DNA from 4 places in the Bacillus sp. 05T21 genome. Region 4 is predicted to be linked to each of the others. Evidence: riboswitches for the same ligand, from Rfam matches in the RefSeq annotation. Region 4 holds a riboswitch; each other region holds the start of a gene.
The links. A riboswitch is a leader RNA that binds a small molecule or an ion and turns the genes downstream of it on or off. The one in region 4 is predicted to bind S-adenosylmethionine.

Region 1 (4,892 bases), on a different contig from region 4:
CGATATGCTAAATCACCAAGGCCGCCAGCACCTACAAGTCCAGCCATTGCTGTTGCACCGATTAAGCCGATCGTTGCGATTGTTAATCCAAGTACGAGAGACGGGCGAGCTTCTTTAATCATAACGTGCCAAATGATTTTTAAAGTAGAGACTCCCATTGCTTGATATGCTTCAATGACACCACGGTCCACTTCTAATAAAGCAGTTTCCATTAAACGGGCAATGTAAGGGGCTGTGAAGACAACAAGTGGTACGATAACACCTTGTACGCCAATGGACGTTCCCATTAGAAACTTTGTAAAAGGTAAAATGAAGAATAATAGAATGATAAATGGAAGAGAACGAATGATATTAATAACTGTATTAAGAATAGGATAGATAATTTTATTTTCTCGCTGTCCACCAGGTCTCGTTAAAACAAGTGTGACGCCGAGTGGTAATGCAATAAGAATAGAGATAAGTAGTGAAATAGATGTCATTTGAAAGGTTTGAATTGTTGCTTCCCATATTACGTTACCCCACTCATCCAAAAAGGACTTGTTTCCCATAATCTGTTCTACCTCCTTCTACGATAATTCCTTGTTCTTGTAAAAATGATAAGGCACGGTGTACTTCACTTTTTTCACCTTGCATATGAACGACCAGTTTCCCATATGCCTCATGTTTTAACTGCGTAATATTGCCTGATAAAATATTAGGATATACGTGGAAACGTTTTGTAGCGACAGCTAACGCTGGTTCTCCTGAAGCGGTTCCTATAAATGAAAGTGTTACGATTTCCCCGGTGCTTTGTAGTTCTTTCTGTACCTCTTCTGGAATTTTAGCTGCAAACGCGCTATTTACAAATTTCTTCGTTGTTACATGTTGTGGATCTGTAAAAATGTCCTTCACTGTTCCACTTTCAACGACAGATCCATGTTCCATTACAGCAACTTGGTCACAAATACGCTGGATGACATTCATTTCGTGTGTAATTAGCAAAATCGTAATTCCGATTTCTTCGTTGATCTTTAATAATAAATCAAGAATAGAATCGGTCGTTTCCGGATCTAATGCGCTCGTTGCTTCATCACTTAATAAAACTTCTGGCTCATGAGATAGTGCGCGAGCGATTGCTACACGTTGTTTTTGACCACCAGATAATTCACTTGGATAGGCATCTTTTTTATTAAAGAGATCAACAATGCGTAAATACTTTTCTACCCTTTTTGCAATTTCATTTTTGGGAAGACCAGATAGGCGTAAGGGTAGTGCGATGTTTTCATAAACGGTAACGGTTTTAAGTAAATTGAATCCTTGAAAAATCATGCCGATTTTTTGTCTCGCTTTTGCGAGTTCTTTCGTCGATAAGGTTGTTAAATCTTGTTCGTTTATAATGATATTTCCTGTCGTTGGTTTTTCTAATAAATTTACACAACGAATTAATGTACTTTTACCAGCGCCGCTATATCCGATGATTCCAAATACTTCACCCTTTTTTACTTTAAGGGAAGTTGGTTTAAGGGCCTCAACATTCCCTTTTTTTGTTGAAAATACTTTGGAGATGTTTTTTAATTCAATCATTATAGTCAGCTCCTACCAAGACGGTAAAACAGAACCATCGAATTTTTTCTCAATGAAATCTTTTACTTCTTTAGATTGATAAGCTTTCTTTAATTTATTTACAACAGCATCATCTTTATTTTCAGTACGAACAACGACCCAGTTCACATATGGTGAATCTTTTCCCTCGCGGAAAATAGAATCTTTTGCTGGACTTAATTTTGCACCTAATGCAAAGTTTGTATTAATCGCAGCTGCCTTCACTTCACTTAGCTGCGTTGGTAATTGAGATGCCTCTAATTCAACAATCTTTAAATTTTTCGGATTTTCAATTACATCTTTTGCAGTCGCTTTTTCTGTAGCTTTTGGATCAACTTTTAAAACACCTGCTTTTTCAAATAGCTTTAAAGCACGCAACTCATTTGTTGGGTCATTTGGGACAGCAATTGCGTCGCCCTCTTTTAATTCTTTTACATCTTTTAAGTTTTTAGAGTATATACCCATAGGGAATGTTACTGTGGAAAATACTTCAGTTAATTTCATATTACGTTCAGCTTTAAATACGTCTAAATAAGATTTTGTTTGGTAGCTATTTACATCGAGGCTTTTTTCATCTAAAGATACGTTTGGTGCTACATAATCATTAAATACCTTTATATCGATTTGGAGGCCATCTTTTGCTGCAACTTCTTTCACCTTTTCAAAAATTTGTTCATGCGGTCCGCCTGTTACACCAACTGTAATCTTTTTCTCATCTAATGCTTTTACCTCTTTATCCGAATTAGCACCACATGCGCCTAACAATAATACAGCTCCACTTACAATACTTAATAATATCTTTTTCATCTATAATTCCCCCTTAATATACGTTCCAAAATAAAAAGCACCTCTCAAAAATAAGAGAGGTGCCGAATAGACGAAATAGGTTCCTCTCTTATCTTCCAAAACGAAAATCGTTCTGCAGGAATTAGCACCTTAGCTTATACGTTATAAGCTCGGTTGCCGGGCATCATCGGGCCAGTCCCTCCGCCACTCTTGATAAGAGTATGTGTATGTAGTTTTTAAATATGGTACTAATAGTAAATCTTACAAAAGGAATTGTCAATGTTATTTTCTGAATATATTTTATTTTAAGGTAATCGAAACATTGCCTTTCTTATGTCCCATCTCTACATACGTATGAGCTTCTGAAACTTCTTCCAATCGGTAAGTTCTATCAATAACAGGTTTTAGCTTTTCTGTTTCAGCTAGTTGTTTTAATAGGTTCATATCGTCTTTACTGACCTTTGCCATTGTTCCATTAACAGATACGTATTTTCCATTAGGCGTTAACGCTCTTTCACAAAGGGATTTTTTATACTTTCCAACTGCATCAAATATAATATCGTAGCGTTCGCCTCGTTCAGCAAAATCTTCTTTCATATAATCAATTACGTTATCAGCCCCTAAAGATTGCACTAGCTCAAAATTTGAATTACTACAAACAGCTGTAACAGTCGCGCCGAAATATTTAGCAAGTTGTACAGCGGCAGTACCTACTGATCCGGAAGCGCCATATATAAGTACTTGCTGTCCTTTTTTTATGTGTCCTTTTCTCAAAAAATGTAATGCTGAAGTTCCGCCGAAAGGAATAACTGCAGCTTCATCATACGTCACATTGGTAGGTTTTAATGCTATCAATCCGCTTTCATGTACACATGTGTATTCAGCATAACCACCAACGTTAAGTCCTGTTAATGCAAAGATGTGATCCCCCTTTTTGAATTGAGTTACATCTGTTCCTACTTCCTCAATTTCACCAGATAACTCTACACCGAGTATAGGCTTTCTCGGTTTCCTAAAACCTAATACAATTCGCATAGGAATCCAAAATAAAAGGGGACTAGTAAAGCTTCGCATTCTACAATCTCCAGTTGTTACACTTGTTGCGTGAATCTTAACTAACACTTCATTCTTTTTAGGAGTGGGTTTCTTTACGTCTTGAAGCTTGAGAACGTTAGGTGGCCCGTATTTTGTGCAAATAATTGCTTTCATAGCGACCTCCTGAATTAAGTTATTTTCCTCTACATCATATTTAAATATTTTTTAAATCATGCTTATAGTTTCACTTCATAATAAGTAAAAGAAAGCTAGTTCTTTTTTACAGTGTAGTATTTTCCTTTTAAGAAAGTAGGTACAATAAGAATAGAGAGAAGTACTAGTGAGATTAGAATTTCAAACGAGGAGAGTGCCATTTGGAAAAAAGAAAGATAGTAGTTGTTATTGTAGCGTATACAGTGTTGCTCGCGACTTCTATATATACATACAAAGAGCAACTGGATCATCCTATTATGAGTGATGTAGGGAAGTTGCTTCCAACGAAAATTAAACGTGTTGAAAATGCTGAGGATGAAAGTTCATTAAAAAAGTTAGTACAAGATGCAACTGTTTCTGGAGAGAAGATTTCTATTGCAGGTATGCAACATAGCCAAGGCGGACAGACGTATTATCCGAACGGTACGATGCTTGATATGAAAGGATATAATGAAATATTAGAATTCGATCCGGAGAAGAAGAGGATTAGGGTGCAAAGTGGTGTCACATGGAATGACATTCAAAAGAAAATCAATCCATATGGTCTTGCAGTTCAAGTGATGCAATCTCAAAATATTTTTACTGTTGGTGGTTCATTAAGTGTAAATGTACATGGGCGTGATATTCGTCATGAAGCATTGATTGATACAGTAGAGTCGTTCAGATTGTTAATGGCAGATGGTACGGTGCGTAATGTAAATAGAGAAGAAAATGCTGACTTGTTTCCGTATGTAATTGGAGGATATGGATTATTTGGTGTGATTTTAGATGTGACGCTACAGTTAACAAACGATGAATTGTATGAAACGGACACGAAGGTACTAGATTATAAAGAATACTCTTCATACTTTAAGAATAAAGTGCGAAGGGACGAGAATATACGTATGCATTTAGCACGTATTTCTGTTGCCCCAAATTCATTTTTAAAAGAAATGTATGTGACAGATTATGTACTGGCAGAAGATCAACAGAAGCTGGGAGAGTACAGCAAATTAAAAGAAGAAAATATTATAGCTGCGCCGAAATTCTTACTTGGGTTATCACGTTATAGTGACTGGGGAAAGGGCGCATTTTGGGATATACAAAGAAGTTATTTTGAACGTACAGATGGTAAGTACGAAACTCGAAATAACGTAATGAGATCTGATAGTGCTTTTATGGAATACGATAATCCAAACTTGACCGAAGTTTTACAAGAGTACTTTGTACCGATAGATGGTTTTGCAGAGTATATAGATGATTTGCGAAGTGTTTTAAATGAAGAGGAATTAAACCTT
Region 2 (4,892 bases), on a different contig from region 4:
ACGATCGGCGATATGTAGCGCTTCATCTTGTTCTCCTGTGAAATAAATTACGGAATTTCCGCCATCTGTAATGTTGCGAATGGATTGAAAAATGTCTTGTTTCGCAGCGACGTCTACACCTTTAGTTGGCTCGTCCAAAAGAAATAGATTAGGTTTGAATCCATTCCACTTTGCAATCGAGACTTTTTGCTGGTTTCCACCGCTAAGTGAATGAATAAAGGCTTTTGGATCATTTGGTGAGATGCCGAAAGTAGTAATTGCCGCAGTAGCATTATTTAATTCGGTTTGTTTTCGTCTCCAACCTGATTGGTGTAAATTTGTGTGACTTATAATGTCTTCCGAAAGAAATACGCCTTGTTTTCTTCTTTCTTCTGGTACAAGTGCAATTTTCGCTTTAATCGCATCCCGCGGTGTTTTAATCGCTATATTTTGACCGTCGATTTCTGCTTGATAAGTATGACGGGCACCAAATAAAGTTTCAGCAAGTGTTGTTTTTCCGCTTCCAATTAATCCGTATATCACAACAGTTTCTCCTTTTCGTACTGTAAGAGAAAGCGGAGGATGGTCTTTATGTAATTGAAGTTCTTGTACTTTCAATATTTCTTCGCTCCCGAGTTTTGGTGTTGTATTAATAGGAAGTGTAAGTTGTTTTCCAGTCATTGCTTCAACAATTTGTTGATCCGTAATCGTTGTAATGGCTTTAGAAAGTGCAACTTTACCTTTATATAAAACAGTTACTTCATCCGCAAATTTTCGAATCTCTGATAAACGATGAGAAATCAGGATGATGCCAATTCCTTTTGATGTTAAATCTTTTAATAGTTTCCCAAAGGTTTCGACTTCTTTTGGTCCAAGAGAAGAAGTTGGCTCATCTAATAAAAGATAATTTGTATTGTTAGATAGAGCTCTTGCGATGAGAAGTAATTGTTTTTCATGTAATGAGCAGTTTGAAACATCTTCAAGAATATTTAAGTCGGCCTGTACAGCTTGCAAGTATTGTTTAGCGAGTGCCACTAATTTTGATTTTGAAAATAGTGCTTTATTTTGCATTGCTAAATGATCGATTAGTACATTTTCTAATACAGATAATCCAGGAATAAGTCCGTGATCCACTTCTTGTGTTACGAAAGAAATACCATGCTTTTTTGCATCGCGTGGTGAAGTAAAGGAAATAGACTGATTATCAATTTTTATATTCCCAGCAACTGGTTGAATTTCACCAGTTGCTATTTTTAGTAAAGTACTTTTTCCTGCACCATTCATTCCTAGTAAAGCGTGAACTTTTCCTTTTTGTATGTTAATAGAAACATTTTCTAGTACAGGGGTAGAGATGTGATAAGAATATGTAATGTTTTGAAGAGAGAATGTCATCATTTTTTCTCCTTCTCTAATTTTTTCATCCAAGGTGAATATGCATCTTTCGAGTCTCCCCAACCGTTTATATGTTTTGATAATTGATCCATCGTTATATTTTCTTGTGGCAAACTATTTTTCTTTACTAAATAAGGTTCTAGTGAATAAATATCGGGCGTTTGTTCACCAGCGATTTTCTTGTATAAGAAACGCACTTGAACTTTACCGACTTCAGCTGGATCGGTTGCAGCCGTAGCAGTCCAAGGTGAATTTTCTTTTTGCATGAGTTGTAAATCTTCATTACTTAAGTCAATGCTGTATACTTTTATATCTGTACGACCAGCTTGTTCGAGTGCTTTGACGGCCCCCTTAGCAAACTCATCCCACGAAGCGAAAATAGCTTGTAAATCACCTTTTTTCGGATATTTTTTTAGTAAAGCCTCTACTTGTGTTTGCGTATCAAGTGGTGTGTTATTACTAGCGGTACCAAAGCGTGCAACTTCTTTTATATTTGGATAACGTTTATAAAAAGCATCAATGATAACATTGCGACGTTCCATTGGAGCAAATCCGCCAACCCATACGACGGCGATATTCCCTTGTCCATTCAGATCTTCCGCTAACGTTTTTAATGATTTCCATGCAAGACTATAGTCATCTTGATCAATAATCGTTACGCCTGGTAAGCGTAGGTCGTTATCAAATGCAACTACAGGAATATTCGCTTGTAATGCTTTTTCTACTCCGGGTTTTAGTGCTTCAGAGCGACCGTGATCAATTAAAATACCATCAACTTTTGAATTAATAGCAGTATCTAGATTTGCTGCCATTTTTGCTAAATCATTATCAGAATTGTAGACTTGCACACTGCCGCCGAATAGCTCGACTTGTTTTTTGACACCCTCAATATATTGAGAGGAAAAAGTTCCGATGGACATTTGCATAATTAATGCGATTTTTAATGGGTTTTTTACTTGGCTTGGAATTTCTGTTTGTAAATGATTTGCTGCTGTAGTAGCTTCTTTCTTCACCGTTTGTTGCTTTTGTGAAGAGATAGCATCTTGTTCATTTGTGCAAGCTGTTAATGCGAGTAAGAGAATAATGAGTACGGTGGAACATAATTTTTTCATAAAAAAATCCCTCCTAAATTAAGAAAAGAGAGGAGGGAGTGAAAATAAAAACGTCTTTTCATATAGAAAAGACGTCTTATCATATTACTCTTATCTTTCAACACAATGTGTTGTAAGAATTAGCACCGTGCCCATAAATGGGTCGGTTGCCGGGCTTCGTAGGGCTCATCCCTCCACCTGCTCTTGATAAGACATCGAATATTTAACTATTTCGAATTATTCCATAAGTGTATGCTGTTGTCAAATGTTTTTTTGTAAATAAAAAATCCCTCACAACGAGGGATTTTAATGTGGTAAGAAAACTAATTGATAAGCGAACAAGATCCCGAATAAATACACAAGTGGGTGAACAGCACGGAATTGTCCTTTTGCCACTTTCATAAGTGGGTATGAAATAAATCCAAGTGCAATACCTGTTGAGATACTTGATGTAAGTGGCATGCTTAAGATTACTAAAAATGCTGGGAATGCTTCATCGAATGTATCCCAATCGATGTGGCGAACTGAGCCCATCATAAGACTACCAACGATAATTAGTGATGGTGCTGTAATAGCTGAAACGCCAGAAACAGCGCTCACTAACGGTCCGAAGAATGCTGCTAATGCAAATAGAACAGCTACTGTAACAGTTGTTAAACCAGTACGGCCACCAGCTGCAACACCAGCAGATGATTCAATGTAAGCTGTTGATGGTGTTGTTCCGAACATAGCTCCAATTGTTGCTGAGAATGAGTCAGATAGAAGAGCTCGTCCTGCTTTTGGAAGCTTTCCATCTTTCATAAATCCACCTTGTTGTGCAACGCCAAGTAGTGTACCTGTTGTATCGAATAGTGTAACAAGGAAGAATGAGAACACAACGCCGTATAATCCGTAGTTAATTACATCAGATACAGCAGTAATTGGATTTGAAACGATAATTCCTTCTGGTAATCCAGGCATTGATGTAACGCCGCTTGAAAATATTAATTGACCTGTGAAGTAAGCAATAATACCAGTTAATAACATTCCGATAAATAGTGCCCCGTTTATATTTAAAGACATAAGGATAATTGTAATTCCAAGGCCAGCTAATGCTAGTAGAACTGGAGCAGAGTGAAGATCGCCAAGCCCAACTAAGTTTGCATCATTTTTTGTAACAATTCCCGTTAAGCGCAAACCGATAAAAGCAATAAAAAGACCGATACCAGCAGTAAGTGCATGTTTTAAGTTCTCAGGAATTACTTCCATTAATTTCGTACGGAAAGATGTGAATGATAACAAAATTAAAATCATACCTGCTACGAATACAGCAGAAAATGCAATTGCGAAAGTCATGCCTTCATGGGCTTTTACAACAGAATAAGAGAAGTAAGCATTTAATCCCATACCTGGTGCAATTGCGATTGGTAAATTAGTAAAGATCGCCATAAATAATGTTCCGACAACAGCAGCGATAATTGTAGCTGTAAATGCTTGTTCAAACGGAACACCTGCATCCCCAAGGATGACAGGGTTTACGACAATGATATATGCCATTGTTAAAAAGGTAATAATACCTGCCATAATTTCAGTTTTAATAGAAGTTTTATGTTTTGAAAGGTTAAACATATAAACATCCTTTCTTTTTACGAATAATTTTCACAACAGTTATATATAATATTCGTTTTTTAACTATTTTGCAATAGTTTTGCATAAAAACTTTAGAACAACTCATATTTTATGTCGTAAATTCGAATATTAATCGTAAAACTGTGTGTGAATTGCGGTTCTTTAATGTGTAAGTAGTTTTTTTTATTGTGCGCATTATAAGGAGAAAGGAGTTGAAGGAAGTTATGCCGCAGCAAAAAAACTTTTTAACAATGCCAGCACAACATCAAAATAAACAACCTGGTATTGAATCGTTAATGAATCCTCTTCCAAAGTTCGAAGATCCAAGTTATAAAGGAAGTGAAAAGTTAAAAGGAAAGAATGTATTAATTACAGGAGGAGATAGCGGGATTGGAAGAGCTGTTTCTATCGCTTTTGCAAAAGAGGGAGCAAATATTGCGATTGCTTATTTAGATGAGGACGAAGATGCAACTGAGACGAAACAACTTGTGGAAAAAGAAGGCGTGAATTGTGTATTATTGCCGGGAGATTTGAGTAATGAACAACATTGTAAAGAGATTGTAGAAGAGACCGCCCGGCAGCTAGGGGGGCTAAATGTTCTTGTGAATAACGTCGCACAGCAATATCCGCAGCAAGGACTAGAGTATATTACAGCGGAACAGCTAGAAAAAACGTTCCGTATTAATATTTTTTCTTATTTTCATGTTGCAAAAGCAGCCCTCTCTCATTTAAAGCAAGGGGATGTAATTATAAACACGGCATCTATCGTTGCGTATGAAGGAAATGAAACGTTGATCGACTATTCTGCAACGAAAGGAGCAA
Region 3 (4,892 bases), on a different contig from region 4:
GATCCGGCGGTGGATAGTACAACAGGAAGCGTAACTTTGTATAAAATATAGGTTTCCGCTTCCAATAAGTTAATATGAAATCACTTAGTAGTATGACTCTTAGGTTCTTTAAAAAAGTTGGATACAATACAACAAGCTATTCCGATAATTAGAATAATGTATTTTATCGTTTTACTTGTATGCTCAAATAAATTAACGTTAAGCATCACAAGTCCCCAAAACATTTGAATCGCTCCATAACTGAATAAAATTTTTCCTGTACGAGAAAAATTTTTCATGGGCCTCACCCTTTCCTTTATATGTAAATTATATCATATCATAGGAAACTACAAATGAATGATTATAAAAAGAATTTTCTGTAAATTTATGGGTATTGGTATGCAATAGATGAAGAGATTAAAGTTTCACTTTATATAAGATATAGAAAGAAGCTTACGTTTTTAACGTAAGCTTCTTTTTTATGTAAGTGTGTGTAACCGTTAAGCCGCATTGGGTTTTGTCGGTGAGTACGCGGAACTTTACGGTTACACGACACTTATTCATATGAGTAAAAGGGTTATTCCAACAGAAAATTTGTAATTAAGCGATTGGACCGCCTAAGTTAATAATAGCTTCAGAAACGCTATCGAATTTTTTGAAGTTTTCTTTAAATTCGTTTGCAAGCTCAATTGCTTTCGCTTTGTAAGCATCTTTATCAGCCCAAGTTTGTTCAGGCATTAATACTTCATCAGGTACACCTGGAACATGACGAGGTACTTCAAGGCCAAAGATGTCGTGTTTTGCAGTTTCGGCTTTAGCAAGTTCACCGCTTAGTGCTGCTTGAATCATTGCACGAGTGTAACCTAAGTTCATACGTTTACCAACGCCGTATTCGCCACCAGTCCAGCCAGTGTTTACTAAGAATACTTTCGCATCATGTTTCTCGATTTTTTCACCAAGCATTTCAGCATAACGAGATGCATCAAGCGGTAAGAACGGTGAACCGAAGCAAGTAGAGAATGTAGCTTGCGGAGATGTAACACCGCGCTCTGTTCCTGCTAGCTTACTAGTGTAACCGCTTAAGAAATGGTACATAGCTTGCTCTTTTGATAACTTGCTGATTGGAGGCAATACGCCAGATGCATCAGCAGTTAAGAAAATAATTGTATTTGGATGTCCTGCAACACTTGGCAGTACGATATTGTCAATCGCATGCATAGGGTATGCAGCACGTGTATTTTCTGTTAAAGTAGTATCGTTATAGTCAGCGATGCGTGTTTGACCATCAATGACAACGTTTTCTAAAACTGAACCAAATTTGATTGCATCGAAGATTTGTGGTTCTTTCTCATGAGAAAGGTTTACACATTTTGCATAGCAACCGCCTTCAATATTGAATACGCCGTTATCAGACCAACCGTGCTCATCGTCACCGATTAATTTACGGTTTGGATCAGCAGATAATGTTGTTTTGCCTGTTCCAGATAAACCGAAGAATAGTGCTACGTCGCCTTCTTCGCCTACGTTTGAAGAGCAGTGCATAGAAAGAATGTCTTGTTCAGGTAGTAAGAAGTTCATAATAGAGAAGATTGATTTTTTCATTTCTCCAGCATATTCTGTACCACCGATTAGTACGATACGTTTTTCGAATGAAACCATAATGAATGCTTCAGAATTTGTACCGTCAATTGCTGGATCTGCTTTGAAGTTTGGTGCAGAAACAATTGTGAACTCTGATTCGTGAGTTGCTAATTCTTCTTCATTTGGACGAATAAACAATTGATGTACGAACAAATTATGCCATGCATATTCGTTAACAACTTGAATTGGTAGGCGATAGTTGCGATCAGCGCCAGCAAATCCTTTGAAGATGAATAACTCTTCTTTTTCTTTTAAGTATTCTAAAACTTTTATATATAATTTATTAAAATGTTCTTCAGAGATCGGTTGGTTCACGGCTCCCCAAGCAATTTTGTCAGCAACCGATGCTTCCTTCACAATAAATTTATCTTTAGGAGAACGTCCTGTGTATTTTCCTGTTGAAGCAGAAACGGCACCAGTAGAAGTTAATTTCCCTTCGTTTCGCATTAATACTTTTTCCACTAATTGCGGAACACTTAATTGAATCTGTGCATTGCTTCCGTTCAATAATTCATGTAAACCAATTTGGACATTCACAGTACTCATATTTATATACCATCCTTTTCATTTAATGAAATATTTCTCGTAATCCCCATCAATAGTATAACACAATTATATAAATAATGTATACTATTTATTTATTTTTGTTTGTGTGAATGTATCATTTCCCTATTAATATTTCATTCTATGGGTATTGAGAAAAACTTTCAGGAAAATGTGAATATTAATTGACAAATGAATATCATTTCTTTAGTATAGGTTGGGACGGATACTCTCTTATCCCGAGCTGGCGGAGGGACAGGCCCGATGAAGCCCAGCAACCTCACTTGTAGTGGTAAATACAGGTGAATAGGTGCTAAAACCTGTGCGAGGCTAACGGTCTCGAACGATAAGAGCAAAGGGCAAAAAGCAGTATGCAAGTAGCAAATTAAACCTTTCCTCTATGTTAAGTAGGAAAGGTTTTTCTGTATGCTTGTGTGGGAGAATAAATGTATGTCGCAGTTTGTGGCAAATTAAGGATGAGTTCCGTACAATATATACAATTACTGTAGGGAGGTTTACCACATGACAAAAAAACGTCATCTGTTCACATCTGAGTCTGTAACTGAAGGACATCCAGATAAAATTTGTGACCAAATTTCTGATTCAATTTTAGATGCGATCTTAGCAAAGGACGCAAATGCACGTGTAGCTTGTGAAACAACTGTAACAACTGGTTTAGTATTGGTAGCGGGGGAAATTACGACTTCTACTTACGTAGATATTCCAAAAATCGTTCGTGAAACAATTCAAGGCATTGGTTACACACGCGCAAAATACGGATTCGATGCAGAAACTTGTGCAGTTTTAACATCTATCGATGAGCAATCTGCTGACATCGCTATGGGTGTTGACCAAGCACTAGAAGCACGCGAAGGTCTAATGACTGACGCTGAGATTGAGGCAATTGGTGCGGGAGACCAAGGTTTAATGTTTGGCTTCGCATGTAATGAAACACAAGAATTAATGCCACTTCCAATCTCGCTTGCTCACAAATTAGCTCGCCGTTTAACTGAAGTACGTAAAGATGACACATTATCATACTTACGTCCGGATGGAAAAACGCAAGTTACAGTTGAGTATGATGAAAATGGTAAACCTGTACGTGTAGATACAATCGTAATTTCTACACAGCATCATCCAGATGTTACGTGGGAAGAAATCGATCGCGATTTAAAAGAGCATGTAATTAAAGCTGTAGTTCCAGCAGAATTAATGGATGGAGAAACGAAATTCTTCATTAACCCAACTGGCCGCTTCGTAATTGGTGGACCACAAGGTGATGCTGGTTTAACAGGACGTAAAATTATCGTTGATACTTACGGTGGATACGCTCGCCATGGCGGTGGTGCATTCTCTGGTAAAGATGCAACAAAAGTTGACCGCTCTGCAGCATATGCAGCTCGTTATGTTGCGAAAAATATCGTAGCAGCTGGTCTTGCTGACAAAGCAGAAGTACAACTTGCATACGCAATCGGCGTAGCGCAACCAGTATCAATTTCAGTTGATACATTTGGCACTGGTAAAGTATCTGAAGACGTACTAGTAGAACTAGTTCGTAACAACTTCGATCTTCGCCCAGCTGGTATTATTAAAATGCTAGACTTACGTCGCCCAATTTACAAACAAACAGCAGCTTACGGCCACTTCGGACGTACTGATGTAGATCTTACATGGGAACGTACAGACAAAGCAGCTACTTTAAAAGAGCAAGCTGGTCTATAATATATGAAAAAAAAGCTTTGCGCGTGTCGCAAAGCTTTTTTTATTTGGTTTTATCCCGCATTAACGGGCAGTAAGCCTCCCACCTCAAAATTCGGCTGTAAAGCAAAAAAGTTAGGTAGGAGGCTAACTGCCCGTAAAAGCCCGATTGGTTCAACTAATAATCAGTGGGGAAGAACAAAATCCCCACTGATTAAAGTTTCACTTTATTTACTACTTGAATGCAAGAACTACAATAAACTTCCCCGTCTAGCTCAATATACTTCTTCATATTTGTCATACCACTTGCCGGAAATGGCATATGAATCCACGCTTTTTCATACGTTTGTATTTCCTTTTCACATGATTTACAAAGGATTGGTTTCTTACGGAACATAGACGGTCACCCTTTCAGTTGGCGTGCTTTTCCTGCGCAAAAAGCACTGCTCAGTAAAAATAGCGTTGCGAATATAATACTCACTAATGTAGCGTATGGAATTGCTCCTTTTAGAGAAAAACCGACAGTGATGGAAGCAACAAATAAGAGGATGAATGTTGTTGTTAATTTTTTGTATAGTTCCATAGTGAGTGAACCTCCAAATTATTTTGTAATTTAAAATGAAATCTACTATGTAGAAAATATAAGGGGATTTAAAGAGTTAATGGTGTGTAGTCCAGGCGTATAAGAAGGTATATTTTCCTTTTTGTGGTCGTATATACTTATATTGTATCACGGTGCATCATTGGCTTCATACATAATTGTGTAAAGATATGTATGATAAAATGAAGAAAAGTCTTTAGGAAAGGAAAGATGAAAAATGAGTGTAACTGAACATAAAAAACAAGCTCCAAAAGAAGTGCGCTGCAAGATTGTAACGATTTCCGATACACGTACGGAAGAGACGGATAAGAGTGGTCAATTGTTACATGCATTATTAATAGAAGCAGGACATAAAGTGACCTCTTATGAAATTGTGAAAGATGATAAAGAGAGTATTCAGCAGGCTGTTTTAGCTGGTTATCATAGGGAA
Region 4 (4,892 bases):
ATGCGGGGGAATATTAGGTGAAGTCTGTTGGAATTGGTTAGAGATTCACTCTTTTATCATCGATGAAGATGTACGTGCATTAGGGTATGGAACTAAACTGTTATTAGAAGTAGAAAAAATCGCTTTAGAAAGAAATTGTGATTTTATAAAAGTTGACACTTTAAGCTTTCAAGCATTAGATTTCTATAAAAAATATGGTTATAAAGAGTATGGTATCCTCGATAACGTAGGAAGAGATTATAAACACTACTATTTGAAAAAGGATTTATAAATAATAAAAAACGCTCAGAGAATGTTCTCCGAGCGTTTTCAACTGCTAATAATAAATGTCTCTTTATGTTATGCAGTTTTATGATACTCTTTTTTTTCCGCCACTTTAGAAAATCTCGGGAAACCAATTAATATAGAAATGATTCCACATACTCCAACTAAAATTGGATAAAATGCATATGGTAACAATTCGACCGGAGATAACGCAGCAAATCCTGCCGCTGTTAACATTTGAGCACCATATGGGATTAACCCCTGTACACAGCAAGAGAAAAGATCCAGTACACTCGCTGATTTACGGGGATCAATTTCATACTGATCCGCAATATTTTTCGCAAGCGGACCTGTAAAAATGATAGAGATTGTATTATTTGCTGTACACATATTCGTCATACTCACTAAGCCAGCAATACCAAACTCTGCTCCTTTTTTCGAACGAATATTACGTGTTAAAAGATTCATTAAATATTGAATGCCACCATTATATTGGATAAGTTCAACCATACCACCGATTAATATAGCAAGTAGTACTAGCTCCATCATACCGCCCATTCCAGTCGTTACACTTTTAAAGAAACTCTCTAACGTGTAACTTCCATCTATAAGGCCGATAGCACCTGATAATATTGTTCCACCAGTTAACACAATAAGTACATTCCAGCCAAGTAGTGCTGTAATAAGTACTCCTGCATACGGTAAAATCTTTATCCAGTCAAAACTATGGGCTTTAACTTGTGTATCACTTCCTAAAGTAATTATTACTAATAGTACAATTGTAATAATAGCGGCTGGTAATACAATTAAAAAGTTCGTTTTAAACTTATCTTTCATTTCTGTTCCTTGTGAACGAACAGCAGCAATTGTTGTATCTGAAATAAATGATAAATTATCACCAAACATCGCTCCGCCCAGAACAGTAGCCATCGCAAGTGCTATTGAGATATCAGTTTGCCCACTAATCCCTACAGCAATTGGTGCTAGTGCTGCAATTGTTCCCATTGAAGTTCCCATCGCTAATGAAATAAATGCCCCTATAACAAAAATTCCAGCAACGATAAATCCTGGTGGCAAAATAGATAACGCTAAGTTAACAGTGGAATCAACTCCGCCCATTCCTTTTGCTGTTTCAGAAAACGCCCCTGCAAGTACAAAAATCAGAACCATGATCATAATATCAGGATTTCCTGCACCTTTAGCAAATCGTTCTACTTTCACATTAAAGCTTTCCTTACGATTCATCACTAAAGCAATTCCTACAGCAATTGAAATTGCTACGAGTATCGGCAATTTATAGAAATCACCTGTAATAATTCCAGAACCAATAAATAGCGCCAAAAATACTCCAAGTGGTAATAAAGCTAAACCATTTCCTCTCGTTTCTTTCAAAGTATCATCTCTCCCTAGTTTTCAACCTTTTCTAATGAATAACAAAAGACCTCTTCCAACGAGAAGAGGTCTTATACATCTATAAGAAACACTCTTCTCATCTTTCAAGCACATGCTTGCTGGATTTGGCACAGCACTCTGAAATCGAGTCCGCTGCCGAGGCATCGTAGGGCCAGTCCCTCCGCCTCTCTTTATAAGAAGGTTTCATATTTATTTTTTAATAATAATTTCTTTCCTAACTTTACTCGCTTACAAAACAAAAGTCAATTATTTTTTGTATAGATTTTTTTGGTAATTATACAAAAATATGAATAAATCAATCATTTTAACTTTTCGATTTCTTTATCCAATATTGAGATCCAATAAAATTTTCTATTTTTTATCGTCGCGATAATCCATTTTGTTGTATTCCACGCTAACTCATATTCTTCTTTTGTAACATCACCAATTTTATAGGCATCCTCTAACTCGTCTTCATCCAGTACATAGATCTCACCGTTCGGTAACAATACTACATCTAAATATAAATCATCAAAATAAGGTAAACCACGCTCGTCTATTTTATATTCTTTCGTCACGTCGATATAATATTGTACTAATTGTTTTTGATTGTCTAACATAGCTGTAATTGCAAAGTTTTTCCCGTTTATAAAATATTGCATCCATGTATACCCATCACCTGCAATGCAAAGCTGTTTACCATTGTATTCTTTATGACTAGGTTCTCTCACTTTTTTTATGTCCAGTATTCCTAACATTCCATCCTCTACTTGCTTAACCCTATAGTCCTTCTCTATTAGTCGCTTCCACGAAGAACCGTCACCATATTTACGTTTCATTACGTCCGCTCCTCTTCTACATATAGAAAAGCTCTCACATAATATGTGAGAGCTTTTCAAATCATAATTAAGCCGCTTGACCCTTTTCAGATATCTCTTTTAAATAGGCTTGTCCTTTTTCAGCGTCATATTGACCTTCCCACTTAGACATAACTACAGCCGCTAAAGAGTTACCTACAACGTTAACTGCTGTACGAGCCATATCAAGAATACGGTCAATACCTGCAATAAACGCTAAACCTTCAGCTGGAATACCTACTGTACCAAGTGTTGCTAATAATACAACGAATGATACGCCCGGTACACCCGCGATACCTTTTGATGTAACCATTAATACAAGTAATAACGTAATTTGTTGTGTAATGGATAATTCAATACCGTACATTTGAGCTAAGAAAATTGCCGCAATTGCTTGATATAAAGTTGATCCATCTAAGTTAAATGAATAACCTGTTGGAATAACGAAGGATGTAATTGCTTTCGGACAACCGAACTTTTCCATTTTCTCCATAATTTTCGGTAAAACCGTTTCTGAACTTGCTGTAGAATACGCTAAGATCAGCTCGTCTTTTAAAATCTTAAAGAATTGGAAAATGTTTATTCCAAAGATTTTCGCTGTAAGTCCTAATACAACTACAACGAAGAAGATCATTGCCCCATATACTACAATGAGTAATTTCCCTAATGGAATTAATGAAGCTAATCCGAATGTAGAAACTGTAACACCAATTAATGCGAATACACCAAATGGTGCAAACTTCATAACTTGGTTCGTTACATAAAACATTGCATCTGCTACACCTTGGAAAAATTGTAGAACTGGTTTGCCACGCTCACCAACTGCTGCTACACCTAAACCAAATAATACTGAGAAGAAGATAATAGCAAGCATATCACCTTCAGCTAATGATTTCATAATGTTCGTCGGAACAATATTTACAAACGTATCTGCGAACGAATGACTTTGTACTTGCTCTGTCGTATGTGTATATTTAGAAATATCTGTTTTTGTTAACTTATCCATATCAACGCCTTTTCCAGGTTGGAAAATGTTTGCTATTAATAGACCGACAGCAATTGCAATCGTTGTAATAATTTCAAAGTAAATAATTGTTTTTCCGCCTAGTCGACCTAACTTTTTAACATCGCCAACACCAGCAACCCCAACAACAATACTCGCTACAACAATCGGTACAACAATCATCTTAATTAATCGGATGAAAATATCACCAATTGGTTGTAAGTACTTCACCACTTCCGGATTGCCAAAGAAAATCGCCCCAACTGCAATACCAAGCGCAAGTCCTATTAAAATTTGCCATGCAAGTCCTATTCTTTTCATACTTGTGGTAACCCCCTCTTCGATGTGTCACTCTATCTCTCATTCTATCTCTATAAAACTTGAAATTAAGAGTATTACATATTATTCGACAATTCACTACATTTTGTCCCTGTTGAAAATCATAAATCAAAATTTAAAATCTGACAACAAAATAAGTTTGCACGAATGCAAATAATTTTCTTGACAAAAACAAACTTCATGTCAGAAAACCTTACATGAAATCGATTCCTTACTAGTGATTGATAGGTTTTTAAAATACTGTTTCATTATAGGAAATTCCATCATTTCCCATGTTTTTCAAAAAAATATAGAAATTGATATCTTTTTCTATACATTCAAGAATTTTAAATTTATGACAAACACTACGAAAAGATACTAAATTCCGACAAAACTTAGCAAAATTATAAAATTTTCTTTACATTATGATTACAACGATAGACACTCTTCTTCTTATGATATATAACATTCATAGGGAAAGGAGCAAGACAACCATGAAAAAGAAATTTGCAGCATTTAGTGTTTTAGCAGCTGGAACGATTTTCGTTTCCCCGTTACTTTCACCCGTATACGCTGAAACGAATGAGAATAAATTATCTAATATTCAATCCGAATTAGAAGGCAAACAAAATGACTTACAAAATAAATCAGCTGAGAAAGAACAAATAGAAAAAGAAATCCAGGAATTACAAAAGAAAATCGACGAATTAACTACTTCTATTAATAAAAACGAAGCTGAATTAAACGATACAAAAAAAGAAATTAGCAACACACAGCAAGTTATTACTGAAAAAAAGAAACATATAGAGCAATTACAAACGAACATAGATACACGGCAGGAAGTTATTAAACAACGACTACAATCTATGCAAGAAAAGCCTCGTACGAGTATCATTACAGAAGTAATAACAAGTTCTGCAAATATTGCCGATCTTGTTGATAATATGTATTCTGTAAGCTTAATTTTAAATAACGATACAGATATTGTGAAAAAGCAAACAAGTGATCAGAATGCTGTGACGACAGAAAAAGAAGCTGTTGAGAAAAAAGAGCAACAA

Region 1: linked by a shared signal. The riboswitch ahead of AC1DKZ_RS24585 (MetQ/NlpA family ABC transporter substrate-binding protein) and the one ahead of AC1DKZ_RS06080 (Na+/H+ antiporter NhaC family protein) in region 4 are both predicted to bind S-adenosylmethionine.
Region 2: linked by a shared signal. The riboswitch ahead of AC1DKZ_RS21930 (sugar ABC transporter substrate-binding protein) and the one ahead of AC1DKZ_RS06080 (Na+/H+ antiporter NhaC family protein) in region 4 are both predicted to bind S-adenosylmethionine.
Region 3: linked by a shared signal. The riboswitch ahead of metK (methionine adenosyltransferase) and the one ahead of AC1DKZ_RS06080 (Na+/H+ antiporter NhaC family protein) in region 4 are both predicted to bind S-adenosylmethionine.

The regions. Positions count from the first base shown of each region.
Region 1 covers NZ_JBFTMD010000019.1:71,589-76,480, reverse strand. The annotation lists gene AC1DKZ_RS24595 (methionine ABC transporter permease) at 1-548, opposite strand, end outside; gene AC1DKZ_RS24590 (methionine ABC transporter ATP-binding protein) at 523-1,563, opposite strand; gene AC1DKZ_RS24585 (MetQ/NlpA family ABC transporter substrate-binding protein) at 1,576-2,388, opposite strand; SAM riboswitch class I at 2,474-2,587, opposite strand; gene AC1DKZ_RS24580 (NAD(P)-dependent alcohol dehydrogenase) at 2,668-3,576, opposite strand; gene AC1DKZ_RS24575 (FAD-binding protein) at 3,777-4,892, shown strand, end outside.
Region 2 covers NZ_JBFTMD010000015.1:25,708-30,599, forward strand. The annotation lists gene AC1DKZ_RS21925 (sugar ABC transporter ATP-binding protein) at 1-1,374, opposite strand, end outside; gene AC1DKZ_RS21930 (sugar ABC transporter substrate-binding protein) at 1,371-2,483, opposite strand; SAM riboswitch class I at 2,571-2,676, opposite strand; gene AC1DKZ_RS21935 (NCS2 family permease) at 2,769-4,070, opposite strand; gene AC1DKZ_RS21940 (SDR family oxidoreductase) at 4,295-4,892, shown strand, end outside.
Region 3 covers NZ_JBFTMD010000013.1:30,474-35,365, reverse strand. The annotation lists gene AC1DKZ_RS20440 (hypothetical protein) at 81-278, opposite strand; gene pckA (phosphoenolpyruvate carboxykinase (ATP)) at 580-2,166, opposite strand; SAM riboswitch class I at 2,395-2,516, shown strand; gene metK (methionine adenosyltransferase) at 2,686-3,885, shown strand; gene AC1DKZ_RS20425 (hypothetical protein) at 4,076-4,258, opposite strand; gene AC1DKZ_RS20420 (hypothetical protein) at 4,265-4,444, opposite strand; gene AC1DKZ_RS20415 (MogA/MoaB family molybdenum cofactor biosynthesis protein) at 4,680-4,892, shown strand, end outside.
Region 4 covers NZ_JBFTMD010000002.1:226,905-231,796, forward strand. The annotation lists gene AC1DKZ_RS06075 (GNAT family N-acetyltransferase) at 1-271, shown strand, start outside; gene AC1DKZ_RS06080 (Na+/H+ antiporter NhaC family protein) at 340-1,656, opposite strand; SAM riboswitch class I at 1,751-1,856, opposite strand; gene AC1DKZ_RS06085 (ribonuclease FAU-1 family protein) at 1,977-2,495, opposite strand; gene gltP (glutamate/aspartate:proton symporter GltP) at 2,563-3,837, opposite strand; gene AC1DKZ_RS06095 (murein hydrolase activator EnvC family protein) at 4,329-4,892, shown strand, end outside.